DNA from 4 places in the Pseudomonas sp. AC172 genome. Region 1 is predicted to be linked to each of the others. Evidence: predicted binding sites of a transcription regulator. Region 1 holds the regulator's gene; each other region holds the start of a gene.
What was found. Region 1 encodes FliA, which starts transcription of late flagellar genes. Its sites were predicted from a motif close to CTAAAGTTTNNNNNNNNNNNGCCGNTAA; they were not measured.
Positions count from the first base shown of each region.

Region 2: a site for FliA is predicted at 3,949-3,976, ahead of ACZ0A4_RS17725 (flagellar protein MotY). Genes of this name have one in related genera too.
Region 3: a site for FliA is predicted at 2,705-2,732, ahead of motA (flagellar motor stator protein MotA). Genes of this name have one in related genera too.
Region 4: a site for FliA is predicted at 3,326-3,353, ahead of ACZ0A4_RS08670 (methyl-accepting chemotaxis protein). Genes of this name have one in related genera too.

Region 1 is NZ_OZ409868.1:654,585-660,561, reverse strand. It holds gene ACZ0A4_RS03090 (chemotaxis protein CheA) at 1-796, opposite strand, end outside; gene ACZ0A4_RS03085 (protein phosphatase CheZ) at 851-1,639, opposite strand; gene ACZ0A4_RS03080 (chemotaxis response regulator CheY) at 1,658-2,029, opposite strand; gene fliA (RNA polymerase sigma factor FliA) at 2,196-2,936, opposite strand; gene fleN (flagellar synthesis regulator FleN) at 2,933-3,763, opposite strand; gene flhF (flagellar biosynthesis protein FlhF) at 3,880-5,220, opposite strand; gene flhA (flagellar biosynthesis protein FlhA) at 5,232-5,977, opposite strand, start outside.
Region 2 is NZ_OZ409868.1:3,933,137-3,939,113, forward strand. It holds gene ACZ0A4_RS17710 (response regulator transcription factor) at 1-267, opposite strand, end outside; gene ACZ0A4_RS17715 (hypothetical protein) at 775-1,491, shown strand; gene ACZ0A4_RS17720 (argininosuccinate synthase) at 1,624-2,841, opposite strand; gene ACZ0A4_RS17725 (flagellar protein MotY) at 2,971-3,882, opposite strand; gene pyrC (dihydroorotase) at 4,043-5,089, shown strand; gene rnt (ribonuclease T) at 5,086-5,763, shown strand; gene ACZ0A4_RS17740 (peroxiredoxin) at 5,841-5,977, opposite strand, start outside.
Region 3 is NZ_OZ409868.1:5,938,815-5,944,791, forward strand. It holds gene asd (archaetidylserine decarboxylase) at 1-219, opposite strand, end outside; gene rhdA (thiosulfate sulfurtransferase) at 238-1,053, opposite strand; gene ACZ0A4_RS26800 (HDOD domain-containing protein) at 1,096-2,634, opposite strand; gene motA (flagellar motor stator protein MotA) at 2,801-3,652, shown strand; gene motB (flagellar motor protein MotB) at 3,656-4,729, shown strand; gene ACZ0A4_RS26815 (sterol desaturase family protein) at 4,820-5,977, shown strand, end outside.
Region 4 is NZ_OZ409868.1:1,931,884-1,937,860, forward strand. It holds gene ACZ0A4_RS08660 (AAA family ATPase) at 197-721, opposite strand; gene pnuC (nicotinamide riboside transporter PnuC) at 718-1,281, opposite strand; gene ACZ0A4_RS08670 (methyl-accepting chemotaxis protein) at 1,564-3,198, opposite strand; gene ACZ0A4_RS08675 (undecaprenyl-diphosphate phosphatase) at 3,504-4,334, shown strand; gene ACZ0A4_RS08680 (DUF1294 domain-containing protein) at 4,331-4,762, shown strand; gene ACZ0A4_RS08685 (MmcQ/YjbR family DNA-binding protein) at 4,883-5,242, opposite strand; gene ACZ0A4_RS08690 (LysR substrate-binding domain-containing protein) at 5,239-5,977, opposite strand, start outside.

The DNA.
Region 1 (5,977 bases):
AAGCAATCGCCGACTCCAGCGCATCCACGGCAAAGTTGCCCTTGCCATGCAACTGATCGAGCAGGGCTTCGAATTCGTCGTCGGTGATGTCCGAGCTGTCGCCCTTGGCCGGAGCCGCAGGGGCTGCCGCCGCTGGCGCAACCGCGTCCACCGCGAACTGGCCTTTGCCGTGCAGTTGATCGAGCAACGACTCGAACTCGGCATCGGTGATTTCATCGCTCGCAGCTTCAGCAGCCGTTTGCGCAGGTGCGGCAGCAGCCGGGGCTTCGGCTTCGGCCTTGACGGCGTTCAGCGAGTCCAGCAGTTGTTCGAATTCGTTATCGGTGATGTCGCCCGACGAGTCGCCTTCGACGACCAGTTCTTCGATCATCTCGGCCACCGGCGATGCCGGGGCGGCGTCCGCCGATTGCGGTTCGGCCAGGCGCGCCAGGGCGGCCAGCAGTTCCGGGGTGGCAGCGGTGATCGGCGCACGCTCACGAACCTCAGTGAACATGCTGTTCACCGCGTCCAGTGCTTCGAGGACAACGTCCATCAGTTCTGCATCAACGCGACGCTCACCCTTACGCAGGATGTCGAACACGTTTTCGGCGATGTGACAGCACTCCACCAGCTCATTGAGCTGAAGGAAGCCGGCGCCCCCTTTTACAGTGTGGAAACCGCGAAAAATTGCGTTGAGCAAATCTGCGTCATCCGGGCGGCTTTCCAGCTCGACCAGTTGTTCGGACAGTTGCTCAAGAATCTCGCCGGCCTCAACCAGGAAATCCTGAAGGATCTCTTCATCGGCGCCGAAGCTCATTAATGGGGTGCTCCTACAGGTCTAAAAACCCAAAAAACCTAAAATTCCAAAACTCTAGAACCCGAGGCTGGATAACAAATCGTCCACATCGTCCTGACCGGACACAACGTCTTCTCGTTTATCGGCATGAATCTGCGGACCTTCACCCTGCGAGAGATGTTTTTGTGGATCTTTTTCTGCAAGCATCGCGGCGCGGTCATGTTCGATGCCCGCAAAGCGGTCGACCTGACTGGCCATGAGCACGAGTTTGAGCAAATTGCTTTCGACTTCGGTGACCAGTTGGGTCACACGCTTGATCACCTGACCGGTCAGGTCCTGGTAATCCTGGGCCAGCAGGATGTCGTTGAGATTGCTCGACACCGCACGGTTGTCCGTGCTGCTGCGTGACAGAAAACCGTCGACCCGGCGCGCCAGCTCGCGGAACTCTTCAGCCCCGACCTCGCGACGCATGAAGCGACCCCAATCGGCGCTCAAGGTCTGGGCTTCATCAGCCAGACTGTTGACCACCGGCGTGGCGCTTTCCACCAGATCCATGGTGCGGTTGGCCGCGGCTTCTGTCAGCTTGACCACATAGCCCAGGCGTTCGGTGGCGTCGGTGATTTGCGACACTTCCTCAGCCTGTGGCATGTTCGGGTCGATCTGGAAGTTGACGATCGCACTGTGCAGTTCACGTGTGAGCTTGCCGACTTCCTGATACAGGCCGCGGTCACGGGTCTGATTGAGCTCATGGATCAGTTGCACAGCGTCGCCGAACCTGCCTTTTTCAAGGCTCTCGACCAGTTCGACCGCGTGTTTTTTCAGGGTCGACTCGAAATCGCCCTGTGAAGATTCGTTATGCTCCATAGCTCCCCCGCGCGTTCATCAGCCGATGCGTTCGAAAATCTTCTCGATTTTGTCTTTCAACGCCTGAGCCGTGAAAGGTTTGACTACGTAGCCGTTCACACCGGCCTGAGCGGCTTCGATGATCTGCTCGCGCTTGGCTTCTGCAGTCACCATCAGCACTGGCAGGTGCTTGAGTTTTTCATCGGCACGCACGTGGCGCAGCAGGTCGATACCGGTCATGCCCGGCATGTTCCAGTCCGTTACCAGAAAGTCGATGCTTCCGCTGTTGAGCACTGGAATGGCAGTCACGCCATCGTCAGCCTCGACGGTGTTGGTGAACCCAAGATCACGCAGCAGGTTCTTGATGATCCGCCGCATCGTTGAGAAGTCATCAACGATGAGGATTTTCATGTCTTTGTTCAATTCGACCTCCAAGCAGTCTTAAACGCGCCCAGCACCTGGACGCGCCACTTCAATCAATCGGCGCAGCACTCGAAGACTGTCTGGAGCACAACAGAGCAAGACCGGTGCCGTTCATCACCGCACCAGCCTCGTTCGCAGTGTCCCCACACTGCCTTCAGCGCGCTCGCCACTCCCCCAAACGCCCCCGCAAACGGGCCGCGCACTGGCTGTGTAACTGGCTGACCCGCGATTCACTGACGCCAAGGACTTCACCGATTTCCTTGAGGTTCAGCTCTTCGTCGTAGTACAGCGCCAACACCAGTCGCTCACGCTCCGGCAAATTGGCAATCGCGTCCGCCAGCGCTGCCTGGAAGCGTTCATCTTCCAGATCGCGCGACGGCTCGAGATGAGCACTCGCGCCATCCTCGTGCAGCCCTTCGTGTTCGCCGTCCTGCAACAGATCGTCGAAACTGAACAGGCGACTGCCCAAGGTGTCATTCAAAATCCCGTAGTAATCGTCGAGACTCAATTGGAGTTCGGCCGCAACCTCGTGATCTTTAGCATCACGGCCGGTTTTAGCTTCAATTGAGCGAATCGCGTCGCTGACCATACGGGTATTACGGTGAACCGAGCGTGGTGCCCAGTCCCCTTTGCGCACTTCGTCGAGCATCGCGCCGCGGATTCGTATGCCCGCGTACGTTTCGAAACTGGCGCCTTTGCTGGCGTCGTATTTGGTCGAGACTTCGAGCAGGCCGATCATCCCGGCCTGAATCAGGTCTTCGACCTGCACACTCGCTGGCAACCGTGCCAGCAAGTGATAGGCAATGCGTTTGACCAGTGGCGCGTAACGCTCGATCAGTTCGTACTGCGCGTCACGTGCCGACTTCTTGTAGTAGTTCATACCGCTTGCGGTCATAGCACGGGCCCTGCCGTTTGCTGCACGAGGCGCTCGACGAAAAACTCAAGGTGGCCACGCGGGTTGGCGGGCAGCGGCCAGGTATCGACCTTCTGCGCGATCGCCTTGAACGCCAGCGCGCACTTGGAACGCGGGAAGGCTTCGTACACCGCACGCTGCTTCTGCACCGCTTTACGCACGCTTTCGTCGTAAGGCACGGCGCCGACGTATTGTAGGGCCACGTCCAGGAAGCGATCCGTGACCTTGGTCAACTTGGCGAACAGGTTGCGCCCTTCCTGCGGGCTCTGCGCCATGTTGGCCAGCACGCGGAAGCGGTTCATGCCGTAGTCGCGGTTGAGCAGTTTGATCAGTGCGTAGGCGTCAGTGATCGAGGTTGGCTCGTCGCAGACCACCAGCAACACTTCCTGCGCGGCGCGGACAAAACTGACTACCGAGTCACCAATACCCGCAGCGGTGTCGATCACCAATACGTCGAGATTGTCGCCGATGTCGCTGAATGCCTGAATCAGGCCGGCGTGCTGCGCCGGGCTCAGGTGCACCATGCTCTGCGTGCCGGACGCGGCCGGGACGATGCGAATGCCACCGGGGCCTTGCAACAGCACGTCGCGCAATTCGCAACGGCCTTCGATGACGTCGGCCAGCGTGCGTTTAGGGGTCAGACCCAACAATACGTCGACGTTCGCCAGCCCCAGATCGGCGTCCAGCAACATGACCCGACGGCCAAGCTCTGCCAGCGCCAGGGACAAGTTCACTGACACGTTAGTCTTGCCGACGCCACCTTTGCCGCCGGTCACCGCGATCACCTGTACGGGATGCATGCTGCCCATGTTATTTCTTTACCTTGTCTTGCATAGACGGAGGCCACATTACTGGCTGCGCGTTCACAACCGGAACAATGCATGGCAGACCATCGATGTAGGTACAAAAACTGTTCATGAATACCTCAGCCTACCTGCTTGGTCGGGCTGTGATAGATATCAGCGAACATGTCGGCCATGGCTTCTTCGCTGGGTTCTTCCTGCATTTGCACGCTGACGGCGCGGCTGACCAGTTGATGACGGCGCGGCAGATGCAGATCATCCGGAATCCGTGGGCCATCGGTCAGGTACGCGACCGGCAATTCATGACTGATCGCCAGGCTCAACACTTCGCCAAGGCTGGCCGTTTCATCCAGTTTAGTCAGGATGCACCCGGCGAGCCCGCAACGCTTGTAACTGTGATAAGCGGCGGTTAGAACCTGTTTCTGGCTGGTGGTTGCCAAGACCAGATAATTTTTTGAGCGAATGCCACGACCGGCCAGACTTTCGAGCTGCATGCGCAGGGCCGGATCGCTGGCTTGCAGGCCGGCAGTATCGATCAACACCACGCGTTTGCGCAGCAGTGGATCCAGCGCTTGCACCAACGATTGGCCAGGATCGACGTGAGTCACCGGCACATTGAGAATGCGCCCCAGGGTCTTCAGTTGTTCCTGCGCGCCGATACGGAAACTGTCCATGCTCACCAGCGCCACATTCTGCGCGCCGTATTTCAGCACATAACGCGCGGCAAGCTTGGCCAGCGTGGTGGTCTTGCCCATGCCGGCAGGGCCGACCATGGCAATCACACCGCCCTCTTCCAGCGGCTCGACTTCCGGTACGGCAATCATCCGTGCCAGGTGCGCGAGCAGCATGCGCCAGGCCTGACGCGGCTCTTCGATATCAGTGATCATCGCCAACAAATCGCGCGACAACGGCCCGGACAGACCGATACGTTGCAGACGGCGATACAGATTGGCTTGCGCCGGACGGCTGCCTTGCAGCTGATTCCAGGCCAGGGTGCCGAGCTGGACTTCCATCAGCTCGCGCAGGCTGTTCAATTCAAAGCGCATCGAATCCAGTGCACGCGGATCAACACCGCCGGAAGACTGCGCAGGCGCCGGGGCCGGACGCGCCGGAGCGGCGTAGGTCGGCTCGCTCAGCGGTTCTGCGGCGGTCAAAGGCAGGCCAGCCGTCAACGGCAGCCCGGCGAAAATCTGGCGATTGCTGTTGCCGTCGGCTTCGCCCCGCAGGCTCAACTCGGCCTGGGCGGTGACGATGCGCGATTGGGTCTTGCGCAGCTCGTCTTCGAGCTCCATGTTCGGAACCCGTGGCGCCAGCGCCGACAATTTGTAATCCAGTGCCGCCGTCAGCTCAACACCGCCGGCAATGCGGCGGTTGCCAATGATGGCGGCATCAGCGCCCAGCTCATCACGAACCAGCTTCATGGCCTGACGCATATCGGCGGCAAAGAAACGCTTAACTTGCATAAACCACTACCTCAGCCGTTGGGCCCTACTGTCGCAACGATGGTCACTTGCTTGTTGTCCGGTATTTCCTGGTAGGCCAGCACATGCAGCCCAGGGACTGCGAGGCGGCCAAAGCGCGAGAGCATCGCGCGGATCGGGCCAGCGACCAAAAGGATCACCGGCTGACCTTGCATTTCCTGACGCTGCGCCGCTTCGATGAGCGAACGCTGCAGCTTCTCGGCCATGCTTGGCTCCAGCAGAACGCCCTCTTCCGAGCCTTGTCCTGCCTTCTGCAGACTATTGAGCAATATTTGTTCCAACCTTGGTTCCAAGGTGATCACAGGCAGCTCCGACTCAGTGCCTACAATGCTTTGGACGATGGCGCGTGATACGCCGACCCGCACAGCAGCCACCAGCGCGGCGGTATCTTGACTCTTCGCGGCGTTGTTGGCGATGGCTTCGGCAATGCTGCGGATATCGCGCACCGGCACGTGTTCGGCGAGCAGCGCTTGCAGCACTTTGAGCAACTGCGACAACGAGACCACGCCCGGCACCAGCTCTTCTGCCAGTTTCGGCGAGCTTTTGGCCAGCAATTGCATGAGTTGCTGCACTTCTTCGTGGCCGATCAGCTCACTGGAGTGCTTGTACAGAATCTGGTTCAAGTGCGTGGCGACCACGGTGCTCGCGTCAACCACCGTATAACCGAGGGATTGTGCCTGGGCACGCTGGCTGATTTCGATCCACACCGCCTCCAGGCCGAAAGCCGGATCTTTGGCGT
Region 2 (5,977 bases), 3.3 Mb from region 1:
TGAAAAGTGCCCGGGCGCCTGGGAAGTCAACACCAGTACTTTAATAGGCATCGCCGTCGAAGTCAGACGTGCAATAACTTCCAGACCATCAAGTTTCGGTATTCCTATATCCAGAATGACAATATCCGGCATTTGTTCGCGAGCAAGTTGTAACGCATCCACACCGTTATCAGTTTCTGCGATGACTTCGTAGCCATGACGTTCCATCAGCATACGTACCGCAAGACGAATGACAGGGTGATCATCCACGATCAGCACTTTATTCATGGGCAAGTCCAGTTTCGCTGTTCGAATTTTTAGAACACGCACAATAGCCCAGTCACTTGCCCTATGGCATGCCGAGGTTAACACGCACTTGCAACGAGAGACATGCCCTACATTCATCGCGGATTAATCCTACAAAAAACTTCTAGACCCCTAAACATCCAACGCCGCTTGACTCTCCGCCAAGGCATTACCTCCCATTTCTAGCCTGTTACAAATTACAACTAACGGCGCAAAAATCACATGTCACCGCTGAGATTCACTGTGCCTGACCGGTGCGGGCGACTCTACACCCTTGCGTGGTAAAAACAGAAATCAAACATTGGCAATACAAAACCACAATTGCGACACCGGCATACTACGCGAAGCAAAAGATAAACACTTGAAACAAGATATTTATACCAGAACAAATACTTTTGCTATAAACATAAACATAACCACCCACAACCATAAACCTTAACTCGCATAAACTTATCAACCATGACAAAGACCAGACAAAAGAGTAAGAACATGCTCAAAATAAAAAGCAAAATCACCAACCCCATGACAGTGATTGCCATATTCGCCGCCATTTCGGAAACATCAGCCGCCGTTTCCCTGCCATTCCTGGACAATAAGGACCGGGAGGTTTACGTGTGGTTCCTGATCAGCTTCCCGTTTTACTTGCTATTCCTTTTCTTTATCACTCTAAACTTCAACTCCCGTTCCCTCTATTCACCTTCAGACTTTGACAAAGACAAGAGTTTTCTAAGAACGATCGACAGCAATATTCGCGAGAACAAACGAAGCGCGCCGAAGGCGGACTCATCCGCGCAAGGCACATTTGGACTATCCAGTTGTATCGTCCCGAGCGAGTCAGGCGCTGGCGAATGCAAAGACTCGTGCAAAGTCCACAACGCACCTGATCCGCCGCCCGACATCAACACAAAATCGAGCCAGATTGTTCAGCACAACATTCAGTTGCCTGCATGTGTCAGCGACCTGCACCTCATCGATGCACGGGATATCGATGCATCAAGAGAATTAGCCACCATTCTGGAAAATATCCGCAACCTCGACAGGAAAATTCCACGGATGGTTGTGTTTCTTTCCAATCACGTATCGGACGTCGTACTGACGCAGCATGCACTTGTGCAGATCAAACACGTCAAGAAAGGCTCAGGAAAAACGCTTTGTATTGTTTATAACCTGTGCTCACAAGCCGTGACGCTACTGGGGCGAGCATGAAAGATGAGTCGAAGCCACACAGGCGAAGAACAGCACCTGGGTTCAAGCTGAAGTCGACAAGGAATGATGCAAAAAGGCGACCTTGTCTCGATGACAGGGCCGCCCTTTTCATTGTGCGTCAGTCTGCAACGCTTAAAACAGTTTGCGGCCCTTGTTGGCAGCAATGCGCATGCGCAGCGCGTTGAGCTTGATGAAGCCCGCCGCGTCGGCCTGGTTGTAAGCACCGCCGTCTTCTTCGAAGGTCGCGATGTTGGCATCGAACAGCGAGTCGTCGGACTTGCGGCCGGTGACGATCACGTTGCCTTTGTACAGCTTCAGGCGAACTACACCGTTCACGTTGACCTGCGAAGCATCGATCATCTGTTGCAGCATCAGACGCTCTGGGCTCCACCAGTAACCGGTGTAGATCAGGCTGGCGTATTTCGGCATCAGCTCGTCTTTGAGGTGAGCGACTTCGCGGTCCAGAGTGATCGACTCGATGGCGCGGTGAGCGCGCAGCATGATGGTGCCGCCCGGGGTTTCGTAGCAGCCACGGGACTTCATGCCGACGTAACGGTTCTCGACGATGTCGAGACGGCCGATACCGTGAGCACCACCGATCTTGTTCAGCGTCGCCAGCACGGTGGCCGGAGTCATTTCGACGCCGTCCAGCGCAACGATGTCGCCGTTACGGTAGGTCAGTTCCAGATACTGTGGTTTGTCAGGAGCGTTCTCCGGGGAGACGGTCCATTTCCACATGTCTTCTTCGTGCTCGGTCCAGGTGTCTTCCAGCACGCCGCCTTCATAGGAGATGTGCAGCAGGTTGGCGTCCATCGAGTACGGGGATTTCTTCTTGCCGTGACGCTCGATCGGGATCGCGTGCTTCTCGGCGTAGTCCATCAGCTTCTCGCGGGACAGCAGATCCCACTCGCGCCAAGGGGCGATCACTTTTACGCCTGGCTTGAGCGCATAGGCACCCAGTTCGAAACGTACCTGGTCATTGCCCTTGCCGGTAGCGCCGTGGGAAATGGCGTCAGCGCCGGTTTCGTTGGCGATTTCGATCAAACGCTTGGCGATCAGCGGACGTGCGATGGAAGTACCCAGCAGGTACTCGCCCTCGTAAACGGTGTTGGCGCGAAACATCGGGAACACGAAATCACGCACGAACTCTTCGCGCAGATCGTCGATGTAGATTTCTTTGACGCCCATGGCCTGAGCCTTGGCGCGGGCCGGCTCGACCTCTTCGCCTTGACCGAGATCAGCGGTGAAGGTCACCACTTCACAGTTATAAGTATCCTGCAGCCACTTGAGGATCACCGAAGTGTCCAGGCCGCCGGAATACGCCAGAACGACCTTGTTTACGTCCGCCATGCCATCACTCCACGGGGTTCTACGGAAAGCCGAGGAGTCTACCGCCCAAACGCGATAATTTACAGAGGCGCGACAGCTTAAGACGACAAAGCGACAGAATCTGTCGAGAGCGCGACGATGACCGGCGGGTCAGGAAGTCGCTGCAGTGCTGGCTGGCGTGCTCGCTTGAGGCGCAGGTACGGGGCTTGTCGGCGCCACGCGCGCCAGTTTGACATTGACCCGACGGTTCTTCGCGCGATTGGCCGCATTGGTGTTCGGCACAATCGGGTATTGCTCGCCATGGAAGCGCACGGTGATCTGCGATTCCTGAATGCCGTTGGCCTTGAAGAAGTCGACCACTGCCAGTGCTCGGCGGCGCGACAGTTCACGGTTGGTCAGGCGATTGCCGCTGTTGTCCGAGTGGCCATCGAGTTCGATGTGATTGACCGTTGGATCGGCCTTCATGAATTCGAGCATCACTTGCAGCTTGGCCTTGGCGGCGGCGTCCAGATCAACGCCCTCGCCGGGAAAGCCGATCTGCGATTGTTTGATCTGGTCGAAATTCTGCGGCAGCAATTTCGCTACACAGGTCTGATAGTCGTTAAACGCCTTGCTGAATTTCACCGGCAATAAACGCACTTCCGAGACGCGTCCGTCGCCAGACGCACGACGTACAACCGGACTGCGACCATCCAGCAGGCCGCTGATCAGACCTCCGGCCTGCGACTGCGAACTGCTGAACAGCACGTTGCCACTGCCGAGCCGGACGTTGCCCAGATTGATGTCACCACGACCCGGCTGCCACGGTGCAGCCGCCGCCAGCAACGTCGCCGAACCACCGCCAAGCATGGCGTTGTAGGCGTTCAGACGGAAGATCGCCTGCTCGCCCGCCTTGCGCACGAACTCACCCGAGCCGAAATCGGTGATCGGCTGGGTCAGACGACATTCGAACTTGTCGCCGGCGACCGTCCACTCAATGTTCTCCAGACGGGTCTGGTACGTGAGCGCCATCGCGGGAAGGCTGGCAAACACACTGAGCAAGGCTAAATAACGCTGGCGCACGGGAGGCTCCATTGGCTTCTGAAACACAAAGACCGATTCACACTATGTTTACGGCATACCTACGGGATATCGGAAGGTTCTGGCAAAACTTGATAGCGAGTGCCTGCAAGAGTCTTTTCCGGTAGCATTCGCCTCAGTTTGACCCGCCTGGAATCCCCTCATGTCCGACCGCCTGACCCTGCTGCGTCCCGACGACTGGCACATTCATCTTCGCGATGGTGCCGTGTTGACCAATACCGTTGCCGATGTTGCGCGCACTTTTGGTCGCGCCATCATCATGCCCAACCTGGTACCTCCGGTGCGCAACGCCGCTGAAGCCGACGGCTATCGCCAGCGGATTCTCGCTGCCCGCCCGGCCGGCAGTCGCTTTGAGCCGCTGATGGTGCTGTACCTCACCGACCGCACCCAGCCCGAAGAAATTCGTGAGGCCAAGGCCAGTGGTTTTGTCTACGCCGCCAAGCTGTACCCGGCCGGTGCGACCACCAACTCCGATTCCGGCGTGACCAGCATCGACAAGATTCTGCCGGCAATCGAAGCCATGGCCGAAGTTGGCATGCCGCTGTTGATCCACGGTGAAGTCACCCGTGGCGACGTCGATGTGTTCGACCGCGAAAAGATTTTCATCGATGAGCACATGCGCCGCGTGGTGGAGCGTTTTCCGACGCTGAAAGTGGTGTTCGAACACATCACCACCGGCGACGCCGTGCAGTTCGTCAACGAGGCTTCGGCCAATGTTGGCGCGACCATCACCGCGCATCACCTGCTGTACAACCGCAACCACATGCTGGTGGGCGGGATTCGGCCGCACTTCTACTGCTTGCCGATCCTCAAGCGTAATACGCACCAGGAAGCCCTGCTCGACGCTGCCACCAGTGGCAGCGCGAAGTTCTTCCTCGGCACTGATTCGGCGCCACACGCGCAGCACGCCAAAGAAGCCGCTTGCGGTTGCGCCGGCTGCTACACCGCGTACGCCGCCATCGAAATGTATGCCGAAGCCTTCGAACAGCGTAACGCGCTGGACAAGCTCGAAGCCTTCGCCAGCCTCAACGGCCCGCGTTTCTACGGCCTGCCGGCAAACACCGATCGCATCACCCTGGTTCGTGAAGAATGGACCGCCCCGACCAGCCTGCCGTTTGGCGAGCTGACCGTTATCCCGCTGCGCGCCGGTGAAAAACTGCGCTGGCGCCTGCTGGAGGAACACGCGTGAGTGAAGACCATTTCGACGACGAACTGGACGGTCAAAGTGGCGGTGGCGGTTCCCGTCACCCGATGGCAGCACGCTTTCGCGGCTACCTGCCGGTTGTCGTCGACGTAGAAACCGGCGGCTTCAACTCGGCCACCGATGCATTACTGGAGATTGCTGCGACCACCATCGCCATGGATGAAAAGGGTTTTGTTTACCCGGATCACACCTACTTCTTCCGCGTTGAGCCGTTCGAAGGCGCCAACATTGAAGCAGCAGCGCTGGAGTTCACCGGGATCAAACTGGATCACCCGCTGCGCATGGCCGTCAGCGAAGAAACCGCGCTGACCGACATCTTCCGCGGCATCCGCAAGGCGCTGAAGGCCAACGGCTGCAAGCGCGCGATCCTGGTCGGCCACAACAGCAGCTTCGACCTTGGCTTCCTCAACGCTGCGGTCGCGCGACTGGACATGAAACGCAACCCGTTTCACCCGTTCTCCAGCTTCGACACCGCGACGCTGGCCGGCCTGGCGTACGGTCAAACCGTACTGGCAAAAGCTTGCCAGGCCGCCGACATTGACTTCGACGGCCGTGAGGCGCACTCGGCGCGTTACGACACCGAGAAAACCGCTGAGCTGTTCTGCGGCATCGTCAATCGCTGGAAACAGATGGGCGGCTGGGAAGACTTCGACGACTGATTGATGGTCGCCGGGTAAATCCCACGCATAAAAAAACCGGCCACATGGGCCGGTTTTTTGTACCTCGACGTTGCGCCTTACAGGGCAGCAGCGTTTTCGGTCAGGTATGCAGCAACGCCTTCTGGCGAAGCGTTCATGCCTTTGTCGCCTTTTTTCCAGTTGGCAGGGCAGACTTCGCCGTGCTCTTCGTGGAATTGCAGAGCGTCGACAAGAC
Region 3 (5,977 bases), 5.3 Mb from region 1:
GTCTTTCAGGGCGCGGGTGAAGAAAGCGTTGAAGTGCTCGTAAGCGGTCAGGTCTTCGACCAGCGCTTGTGACATGTCCACCTGGTAGCGTTTGGCGAACCACTGGGTGAAGGCATTCTTGAACCAGCGCACGCGGCACTCGGCAATGCAGCCGGCCAGGCGCGACAGCAGGTGATGAGGCAGCAGGTACTGGCTGAGGATAAACAGACGCTCTTTCATTAGTTGTCCTTAAAAACCTTAAATCTCGACAGGCGTGTCAGGGTGGTTGCCCCATTCGCCCCAGGAACCGGCGTAGCCCTTGACCCGCGGATAACCGAGGGACTTGGCCACCAGATAAGTGAAGCCCGACCGGTGATGGGTCTGGCAGTGGGTAATTATTTCTTTGTCCTTGGTGATCCCGAGGTCTTCGAGGATCTGCGGCATGTCTGTGCGAATACGCAGCTGACGGGCCTTGTCCATGCCGGCGGTCCATTCGAAGTTGACCGCGCCCGGAATGTGCCCGGCCTTGGCGGCCAGGACTTTCTCGCCGGAGTACTCCAGCGGCCCGCGCGCGTCCCAGATCGCCAGATCGGCAGCACCGAGACGGCTTTGCAAGTATTCACGGGTGGCGGTCGGCGCTTCGTGCAGGGTCAACGACAACGGACCGCCAACGGCTGCCGGTACCTGGATCGACATCGGCATGCCATCCGCCAGCCACGCCGGCAGACCACCGTCTATATAGTGGTACTTGTCGTGACCGATGACGTCGAGCAGCCAGATGAAGCGGCCGGCCCAGCCGCCGCCTTCGTCGTCATACACGACGTAGACCGCGTCCTTGCGATGGCCCAGTTCACCGAACAACGCTTCCAGATCGGCTTTGGCCGGCAGCAATCCCGGCGCCGGCGGCTGGCCGAGCTGGGTGCGTTTCGGATCGACAAAGCGTGCGCCGGGCAGATGACCTTCGGTGTAGCGGGCAGCGCTGGTCAGATCCACCAGAATCAGTTCAGGGGAGTCGAGGCGCGGGAGCAGGTCGCTCGGCTCGATGACGAGCGGCAAGCCAGAGAAGTCAGACATGTGAGGTCTCCAGGGCACAAAGGGGAGGATTGTAGCGCAGCCTCATCGGCCACGGCTGCTAAAGCTGTGCAGTGCTTTCTCGATGCACTGCGCGGTTTTGCCAAAGGCTTGCACGGTGATGTCGGCGAACGGCCCGCCGCCCTGATCGGCGACGACGATCATGATCACCCGGCCGTTGTTCACCAGCGAGCGCAGGAACAGATGCTCGCCGCGAAACAGTGCGCGCAGGCCCGGTGGCAGCAGCGCGGAGAATTGTGCGTTGTTGTCCGGGGTAATCCGCACTTGCGCTTGTTGCGCCAAAAGCCGCTGCAGCACGCTGCTCTGGCTGACGACAAAATTCAGGGCGGCCGCTTCTTTCGGCAGCCCGGCGGTTTGATTCACGCGCAGACTCGACTGCGTGCGATCGGCCATCAGGATCATCACCCGGCGCATGCCGCTGGCAACCAGTGCATCGCGAGCGGCGACGGTCAGGCTCATCGCATTGGTGAAGCGGCTCGGTTCGGCCAGCAGTTCGGCGCATTGCTTGCGCCATTGACCGAGGTCTTCAGCGGAGGGCGCGGCGGCCGGCAACATGCCCGCCGGCAAGCGCCGCGTGCCCCACGGCCACAGCAGCGAAACCGCCGGGTGCCACAGATCCGGCATCGCATGATAACGGGCGCTGTTGGCAGCCTGCTGATGCAGTTGTTGCTGCACTTCATCCATCGAGATCTGCAGATAAAGGCTGGTCAGATACTGCCAGCGTTCGCTGTGCGGACTGTCCCAGGCCTGCTGCGCCGACAGCGCCAGACCGTTGGCCAGCAGCACGGTGTTGGCTGGCTGGTTGAGCCAGCGGCGCAACGTCGGGTCATCGTCGAGGCGATTTTGCTGGCGCAGCGGATGTTCGCTGTCGCGGGCGATGCGCAGCACTTTCACCAGTTCACGCTGTTCACTGAGCAGCAGTTTATAACCCTGCTGCACCCAGATCGGCAGGTGCCAGGCCTGCACCAGCGCTTCTGCGATTTTCAGCAGGCGTACACCAAACAATTGTTTTTCGACCACGCGCGCCGATTCGCCCTTGTGGATAACCCGCAGCTCCCACTCTTCGAGCAATTGCGGATACGTCAGCGCCAATGGCCACAGTGGCGACAAAAACAGCAGGCTGCCCCAATGAATGTCTTGCCACAGCCGCGCCAGGCGACTGGCAAAAAAACCGTTGGCCTGCTGCGTCGCGTGCTGGCTGATCATCTGCAACTGGCGCAGGGCTTTGGGAATTTGTATCAGCGGTTCGGCGGGCAGGCGCGCCAGCAGCTCTTCGGTGCGGGCGAGGCCCAGACGATTGATCGCCACCTCAAGATTCTCTGCCGGCGTGGCCATGGTCCCGTGGGTGTGACGATTCGCCTCACGAATGATGCTCAAGGCCAGCGCCGGGCTGTCCTGCATCAGGTCGGCGATGTCGCGCAACGAGCTGCGATTGTCGCGGATCGCCCGGCAGACCTTGTCGTGAGCCTCTTGCGGGACGGGCAGGCGGACGCTGTCGAGCAACTTGACCCAGCCGTCGAGCGTGGTCGGTTTTGCGTGTGGGACGTTCGTTTCATTAGCCATGTCTGGAGGGGATCTTCACTGACTGTAGACGCGCCCGGCATGGGCTAAATTGGCTTTTCGCCTGAACTGGCTATAGTCTGGCGCAGTTTTGCCGATAAGTAGAAGAAGAGATTTTTTAACTTCCGAATATGACCTTGAACCCGACTTAAGTAAGTACTTTCTACCTATGGCTAAAATTATCGGCATCATCGTCGTATTCGCGAGCGTGCTCGGCGGATACGTGCTCTCCCACGGCAAGATTGCCGCCCTGATCCAGCCTTTCGAGGTGATGATCATCGGCGGTGCGGCACTGGGTGCATTCCTCCAGGCCAACCCCGGTTACATGACGATGCACGTGCTCAAGAAATCCCTGAGCATGTTCAGTTCGCGTTTCAGCCACACGTTCTACCTGGAAGTGCTCGGGCTGATCTACGAGATCCTCAACAAGAGCCGCCGCGAAGGCATGATGGCCATCGAGGGCGACATCGAAGATGCCGCCGCGAGCCCGATCTTCGCCAAGTATCCGGCGGTGCTCAAAGACGAGCGCATGACTGCGTTCATCTGCGATTACCTGCGCATCATGTCGTCCGGCAACATGGCCCCGCACGAGCTGGAAGGCTTGTTCGATATGGAACTGTACAGCCTCAAAGAAGACCTTGAGCATCCGTCCCACGCGGTGAACGGCATCGCCGACGCCATGCCCGGTTTCGGTATTGTTGCGGCGGTTCTCGGTATCGTGGTGACCATGGCCTCGCTGGGTGAAGGTGATCAGAAGTCCATTGGTCTGCACGTCGGTGCGGCACTGGTCGGTACCTTCTTCGGTATTCTCGCGGCGTACGGTTTCTTCGGCCCGCTGGCGCATTCCCTGGCCCACGATGCCAAGGAAGAGCTGAACGTCTACGAAGCCATCAAGGCCTCGCTGGTCGCTTCTGCTTCCGGCATGCCACCGTCGCTGGCAGTCGAGTTCGGTCGCAAGGTGCTGTACCCGGCCCACCGTCCAAGCTTTGCCGAGCTGGAACAAGCCGTTCGCGGTCGCTAAGAAATGGAAAATAATCAGCCGATTATCATCAAGCGCGTCAAGCGCATAGCCGGCGGGCATCACGGCGGGGCGTGGAAAATCGCCTTCGCCGACTTCGCCACGGCGATGATGGCGTTCTTCCTGGTGTTGTGGCTGCTGTCCACGGCAACTCCGGAGCAGAAGATCGCCATCGCCGGTTACTTCAAAGACCCGGTCGGCTTCTCCGAAAGCGGCACGCCGTACATTATCGACCTGGGCGGCACGCCGACTCTGGCGCCGGAAAACACCCTCAACCCGGAAGTGAAGTCGCAACCGCAGCCCGACAAGGTCACGGTCGACACCGAGCAGGTTGAAGGCATGGCCGAGCAGGTCGAGAAGGAACGTCTGGAACTGCTCCTGCAAGAACTGCAGAACAAGGTCGACGAGAACCCGCAACTGCAGAAGTTCAAGGACCAGATCCTCTTCGAGATCACGCCGAACGGCTTGCGCATCCAGATCATGGATGCCGAGAACCGGCCGATGTTCGACTCGGGTTCTGCACGCCTGAAGCCATACTTCGAAGACATCCTGCTGGCCATGGCCGACACCATCAAAGCGGTGCCGAACAAGATCAGCATCAGCGGTCACACGGACGCCAAGCCGTACACCGGTACCGGTGATTTCGGTAACTGGGAGTTGTCGGCCAACCGTGCCAACGCCGCCCGTCGTGCCTTGGTCGCCGGTAGCTATCCGGATGCGCAAGTGGCGCGGGTTGTCGGTTATGCCTCGTCGGCGTTGTTCGACAAGGAAAACCCGTTCAACCCGGTCAACCGCCGGATCGACATTGTGGTGCTGACCAAGAAAGCCCAGGCGGCGATCGAAGGTGCGCAAGGTGCGGATCCGGCGAAACCGGCGGATCAAGGTCAGAACGGTGCTGCTCCGGCAGCGCCGGTCGACCCGAATGCACTGCCGGCGGATCAGCAACCGGTGCCGGCGCATGAACTGCGCGAACGGCTGAACCTGTTCGACGACGCGGCGCCGAAACCGGCTGAGCCGGGCAGTGCGGCGCCACCCGCCACGGCCCCAACGACTGCCCCGGCGCCCGCGCCCAAGCAGTGATCCACAAAAAGCCACGGTCACCGTGGCTTTTTTGTTTCTGCCTGCGTCGCAATCACCAGTCGCAGTTTTCGCAATCACGGAAGATCAGTTATGGAAAGACTCAAAGCCTATTTTCAACGGCACGGCAACGCACCCTTCAAGTTTGGTGAAGGGCGGGTCAGTGGCTACATTTCAGCCACCCTCGGGCTGTTGAGCCTGCTGGCAGTGTTCTGCTTCCTGTTTCCCGAATGGCTGACCACGGCCGAACTGCGCAAGGTCTATGACGAGCAGTTCGCGCGCACCACGCTGTTGCTCGGTCTAGTGCTGTCATTCAGCCTCGGCACCCTGAATATCCTGCTCAACAAACGTAAACGCCTGGGAATTACCGGTCTGGTTGCATCGGGGTTGGCAGTGTTCCTCGGTGGCACCAATGTCCAGGTCAGTTCGATCGGACAGACTCCGTACTCGCTGGGCCTGGACTGGTTTGTGCTGGCGTTGCTGGTATCTGCGATCGTGTTCATTCCTCTCGAGAAGCTCTACTCCAAGGACCCCGAGCAAAACATCCTGCGCCCGCACTGGCGCACCGACCTGACCTACTTCTTCGTCAGCCACATGCTGGTGCAGTTCATCCTGATCTTCATCACCGCTTCTTCGAGTTACATCGCCGGTTGGGCGATGTCGCCGAGTTTGCAGGCCAGCGTGCAAAGCCTGCCGCTGCTGGTGCAGTTCCTGCTCGCGGTGCTGGTCGCCGATCTCGGCCAATACTGGCTGCACCGGCTCTACCATGTGGTGCCGTGGCTGTGGCGCATCCACGCAGTGCATCACTCCAGCACGCACATGGACTGGCTCGCGGGTTCGCGCGTGCACTTCATCGAAATCCTGCTGACCCGCACTGGCGTGCTGGTGCCTCTGATGTTGCTGGGCTTCGCGCCTCAGGCACTCAACGCCTACGTGATTCTGGTCGGCGTACAGGCAGTACTGGCGCACGCCAACGTGCGGATCAATGGTGGCGGGCTGAACTACCTGATCGTGCTGCCGCGCTACCACCATTGGCACCACGCCCGGCACAAGGATTACATCTACAAAAACTACGCGATCCATACGCCACTGGTGGACATGCTATTCGGCACGTTCAAGCTACCGCCAAAGGAATGGCCTGTGCGTTATGGCGTGTTCGGCAAGGAATTGCCGGGCGGGATTGTGCGTCAGCATCTGTATGCGTTTCAGAAGCCTGAGCCGAAAGTGGTCGTGCCAAAACCGCCCGCCAGC
Region 4 (5,977 bases), 1.3 Mb from region 1:
ACTGACCTGTCCATTGGCTGAACAAAGCTCTGAAACATGGGTTTGCAGCGCTGTGTATCAGCCGCGTAACAACCCGGATGACAAACCGATGAACAGTGCTGAAACGGCCACTTTGCGCTTGGACGACTGTTTCAAGAACGGACACTTTGCCCCCAAACCAGGGGAAACCGTCGGGGAAGGGCACCCGTCGAGCGGGTCACTCAGTCAGCAGTTGCTCGACGGCGGCGAAGGCCTGCGTCTGGCGCTCGGCCCAATTGCCCTCGATGACCTGTAAACGCTGGTGGTGGTTTTCCAGCCAGTTTTGCGTGGCTCGGTAAAACGCCAGTCGCTCGTCCAGATCCGGCTGGCAACGTTGACCATCATCGGTCCAGTCAATCTGTTCCGGGGACAGCAACAGGTGCAGGTCGTAATGCCGCGCCAACAATTCGGATTCCAGCCAGGCCGGACAGTCGCCGAACAGCGTCTGGCTCCAGAGAATATTGCTCAACAGATGGGTGTCGAGAATCAGCAGGGACGGCTGTTGCGCCCGCGCTTGACCTTCCCATTGCAGTTGACCGCGAGCGATTTCAGGGATGTCGGCCAGACAGGTGTCACGGGGATTGAGTTCGATAAACCGGCGCACGTACTCATCCACGCGCAAGCCGCCAAAGCGTTGTTGCAGTCCCGCCGCCAGCCAGCTCTTGCCGGTGGATTCGGGCCCGGTCAGGACCACGACCTTCATGTGCGCAACGCCGGATCGGCGCGCCATTCGCGAAAGCCTTGAATCGCCAGCAGGGTGAACAGAGCGTACAGCGCAGCGGTGAGGTACAGCCCTTTGTAGACGAACAAGCCGACAAAGTTCACATCGAGCACGAACCACAGCGCCCAGCATTGCAGGCGTTTCTGCGCCATCCACAGTTGCGCGACCAGACTGAAACCGGTCAGCGCGGCATCCAGCCACGGTTGCGCGGCGTCGGTCCAGTGCGCCATGGCCGCGCCGAGCAAGACACTGCCGACGGCACCAATACCCAGGCCGATCAACAGCGAACGGTGACCGAGGCGGGTGACCTCGCGGCCGTCATGCATCGTCCCGGCGCGGGTCCATTGCCACCAGCCATAGACTTGCAGCGCGGCGTAAATCACTTGCAGCAACATGTCCGAATACAGCTTCACTTCGAAGAAGATCCAGCTATAGAGCAAGACCATGACCAGCCCGATCGGCCAGCACCACGGATTCTGTTTGACCGTCAGCCAGACGGCGATCACGCCGAGGGCGGCGGCAAACAGTTCAAGCCCGGACATGGGGGTTCCTTGGGGGGAATTGAGGAGGGGGCGGATTGTACTGCATTGGGCTAGGTACTGATGACCGCTGTAGATCAAAAGCCCCTCACCCTAACCCTCTCCCAGAGGGAGAGGGGACTGATTGGGGGATGCGTTGGAGCTGCGCCGGCCTGAACGATCTTGGTTGAATCCATAATCGACTCGATTTTTCAGGTCGACGTATAGCTTGAGACACCTCGGTCGACCCCCTCTCCCTCCGGGAGAGGGCTGGGGTGAGGGGTGGGCTCACCAGAGTTACATGGGTCAGACGCGGAACTGGCGCAGAAGGCCGTTGAGTTGTTCGCTCAATTGGCCGAGGCGTACGCTGGCGGCACTCGACTGTTCGGCCGCGATCGCCGTGCTGTGCGAGAGGCCGGCCGCTTGAGTGACGTTCTGGTTAATGTCCTCAACCACGTGCGCCTGCTGCAATGTAGCGCTGGCAATCGACGCATTCAGACCATTGAGATTGCGCAGTGCCTGGCCAATGGCATTCAGACTCGCCCCGGCCAGCCCGGCTTGTTCGATGGTCAATTGCGACGCCTTGCTGCTGTCGCCGATCACCTTCACGGCCGCCTCGGAATGGTTCTGCAGGCGCTCGATCATCGACTGGATTTCCGCTGTCGATTTCTGCGTCCGCTGCGCCAGCAAGCGTACTTCATCCGCCACCACGGCAAACCCGCGACCTTGCTCACCGGCCCGCGCCGCCTCGATCGCGGCATTGAGCGCGAGCAGGTTGGTCTGCTCGGCAATCGAGCGGATCACTTCCAGTACGCTGCCGATCTGGGTGCTTTCGGCCGCGAGGGTGCGAATCACTTCAACCGCTTGATCGATGGTCCCGGACAGCTTGTCGATCTGCTGCAAACTGCCGTCGATATTGATCTGGCCCTGTTGCGCCTGCGCTTCGGCATCGCGCATTTCGGCGGCGGCGTGCTCGGCGTTCTTCGCCACGTCCTGCACGCCATAGGTCACTTCGTTGATCGCGGTGGCCACCAGTTCCATCTGCTGCGATTGCTGCTGGCTGCGCTGCTGCGCCTGCGAAGCGTCGTTGCCCAGTTCGCTGGACGACTGGCCCAAGGCGCTGGCCGACACCTGCAAATCACCGATAACGCCACGCAGTTTGGCGGTAAAAGCATTGAAGTGATGCGCCAGTTCAGTGACTTCATCCTTGCCATGGGTATCCAGACTGCGGGTCAGGTCGCTTTCGCCACTGGCAATGTTGGCCATGGCGTTCACGGTTTCCTGTAGCGGACGGACGATGCTGCGTGCGATGAGGATCACCAACAACGCCATGATCACGGCAATCGCCAGGCCGATGACCGTAGCCTTGATCACCTGACCCTGGAATTCCGCCTGCACATCATCGACGTAAACCCCGGAGCCGAGCACCCAGCCCCACGGTTCGAACAGTTTCACGTAAGAAGTCTTGGCCACAGGCTCACTGGCACCCGGTTTCGGCCAACGGTAGTCGACCATACCGGCGCCTTTGGCCTTGGCGATGGCAACCATTTCGTTGAACACCGCAAAGCCGTCCGGATCACGGATCGCCGAGAGGTTCTGGCCTTCGAGTTTCGGGTTGGTCGGGTGCATGACCATCACAGGTGTGAGGTCGTTGATCCAGAAGTAATCGCTCTGGTCGTAACGCAAGCCGCGAATCGCGGTGAGCGCCTGTTTCTGCGCGGCCTCTTTAGTCAGCGTGCCAGCGGTTTCGAGGTCGTGGTAATAGGTCAGCAGGCCGCTGGCCGTCTGCACCACGTGCTGGGTTTTCTGGGCTTTGGCGTGATAGAGGTCGTCGTGAATCTGCTTGAGCATCAACACGCCCAAGGTCAGCAACATGACCACCGCCACAATCAAGATGAGCCACAAGCGTCGGCTGATCGACACACTGCGCAAGCTGTTCATAACGCTGTCACTCCGGATTCTTTTTCTTGTAATAAACGACCGCCAGCATCCAACCACGATTTTGTGAGCGGGCATACGCGACCCAAGTCGTATAACGCGGCAGCGCTATTAAGGCTTGTCTGTTAGGATTTCGGCTCCGCGCGTGAAAACCTGAATCCAAATTGATATTTCACGGAATTTTGACCGTTTCGTGTGGATCCTGTGCGTGCGGAATCGGTACAGCCATAACCAGCTACGCTGATCGCAGTGAACGCTAGAAAAATACTATCGGGGCATGCCGAAGCGCATCGCTCTTTGGGGGATTGATGGATCTTTGGACGGCCTTGCAGGCACTGATACTAGGAGTTGTAGAAGGGCTGACGGAGTTTTTGCCCATTTCCAGTACCGGACACCAGATCATCGTTGCCGACTTGCTGAATTTTGGCGGCGAACGGGCCATGGCATTCAATATCATCATCCAGCTCGGCGCGATCCTCGCGGTGGTCTGGGAGTTTCGGCGCAAGATTCTCGACGTGGTTATCGGTTTACCGACCCAGCCGAGCGCACGGCGTTTTACCGCCAACCTGCTGATCGCTTTTTTACCGGCGGTGGTGTTGGGGGTGATTTTTGCCGACCTGATCCACGAATACCTGTTCAACCCGATTACCGTCGCGACCGCGCTGGTCGTGGGCGGCGTCATCATGTTGTGGGCGGAAAAGCGTCAGCATGAAGTGCACGCTGAAACAGTCGACGAGATCACCTGGAAAGACGCCTTGAAAGTCGGCTTCGCCCAGTGCCTGGCGATGATTCCCGGCACCTCGCGTTCCGGCTCGACGATCATTGGCGGCTTGCTGTTCGGCCTGTCGCGCAAGACCGCCACCGAGTTTTCGTTCTTCCTTGCCATGCCAACCATGGTTGGGGCGGCGGTTTACTCGGGCTACAAGTATCGCCACCTGTTTGTGCCGGCGGACTTTCCGGTGTTTGCCATCGGTTTCGTCACCGCGTTCATCTTCGCCATGATTGCCGTGCGCGGCTTGCTCAAGTTCATCGCCAGCCACAGCTACGCGGCGTTCGCCTGGTATCGGATCGTGTTTGGTCTGGTGATTCTGGCGACGTGGCAGTTTGGCTGGATCGATTGGGCGGCGGCCAAACCATGAGTGATTCCCGCGCACGCCGGCCCGAAGGGCGGCCTTCGGGCGGCAACAATATCCAGCATCTGAAGCTGAAACTGCTGGTTCTGCTGATCGTCTGCGCGCTGCCGTTGTTCGGCTCAGTGTCGATGTGGCTGCGCGGGATTTCACGGGTGCCGCTGACCGCTTATGGCGTCGTCAGCGTGCTGGCGTTCTTTATGTACTGGGCGGACAAGCGCAAGGCTCGCGCTGATGCCTGGCGCACCCCGGAGAACATCCTGCACGCGGTGGAACTGGCCGGTGGCTGGCCGGGCGCGTTGATCGCCCAGCAGGTGTTCCGGCACAAGACGCGCAAAGTCTCGTTTCAGATTCTGTTCTGGGTGGTTGTGGTGTTGCATCAGGTGTTCTGGATCGACCAGCTGTTTCTCGGCTCGAACTTGCTGACGCTGTTCTAAAGAACTGCAAAAAACCAATGTGGGAGCGAGCCTGCTCGCGAAGAGGCCATGTCAGGCAACATTATCGTTGAATGAAAGTCCGCTTTCGCGAGCAGGCTCGCTCCCACAGGGGGGTGGGGGTTAAAGCAACAATCCCACCTGGGTTTTCTTTGGCAACTTGCTCACAACCAGTTGATGCGAACGCTGCAACAACCCGCGCAACTCCTCAGCAGCCAACGGGTAGGGCGGGTGCATGATGATCCACTGCGCCCGCGCCAGATACGGCGCCGGGTGAATGCCCGGACGGTCGCAATGGCCGAGAAACAGATCCTTGTCGACCTTGAACGCCAGCGAATCCCCACGCAGCCCCTGCAAGGCAAACATCTTGTTGCCGGCAATCGAAAACACCCGCACGCCGCCCCATTTGTAATCTTCCCGAGCGCCCGGCAATGCCAGGCAGAACGCCGCTACGTCGGCTTCGTTCATCTTTCCTTTGCTCATAACAATCGCTCCCCACAGGCATTGAACGATTCGACCAGATGATCGATCCACGCGCGCACCGCCGGCATCACTCCGCGTCGATGCGGATACACCGCTTGCAGCCAGCCGCCGGGCAGCGACCACTCTGGCAGCAATTGCACCAGCGCGCCGTTTCTCAGTTCTTCTTCGCAGTACATCATCGGCAGCAAGGTGAAACCCTGACCGGCCAGCACGCAGGCTTTGCGCACAATAAAGTCATCGATGCCCAGTCGTGCCTCCATGTTCAACTCGAAGCTTTCACCCTGTTGATCAAGCAGGCGCACATGAACCAGACGGTCCGCCTCCAGCGCGCCGAGCACCGGTAGATTTTTCAGGTCTTGCGGATGGTTGATCGATTGCTCCCGTACAAAATCCGGACTGGCCACCACGACCATTTGCGCCTGCCGCAAGCGCCGGGTCACAAGTAACGGATCTTCGTCACCGTGTTCACGCACGCGCAGCGCCACATCAAAGCCTTCGCCGACCAGATCGACCCGGCGATTGAGCAAGACGACTTCCAGTTGCACCTGCGGAAATTTGCCTAAAAATTCGCTGATGACCCACGGCAACATTTCCCGGGCCAGACCGGTGGGGCAGGAAACTCGCAGGCGACCGCGCGGCTCACTGGACATACTCGCCACCGCCTCGTCGGCCATTTCCGCTTCCAGCAACATGGCCTGGCAGTGACGCAGATAACGTTCGCCAACAGCGGTGAGA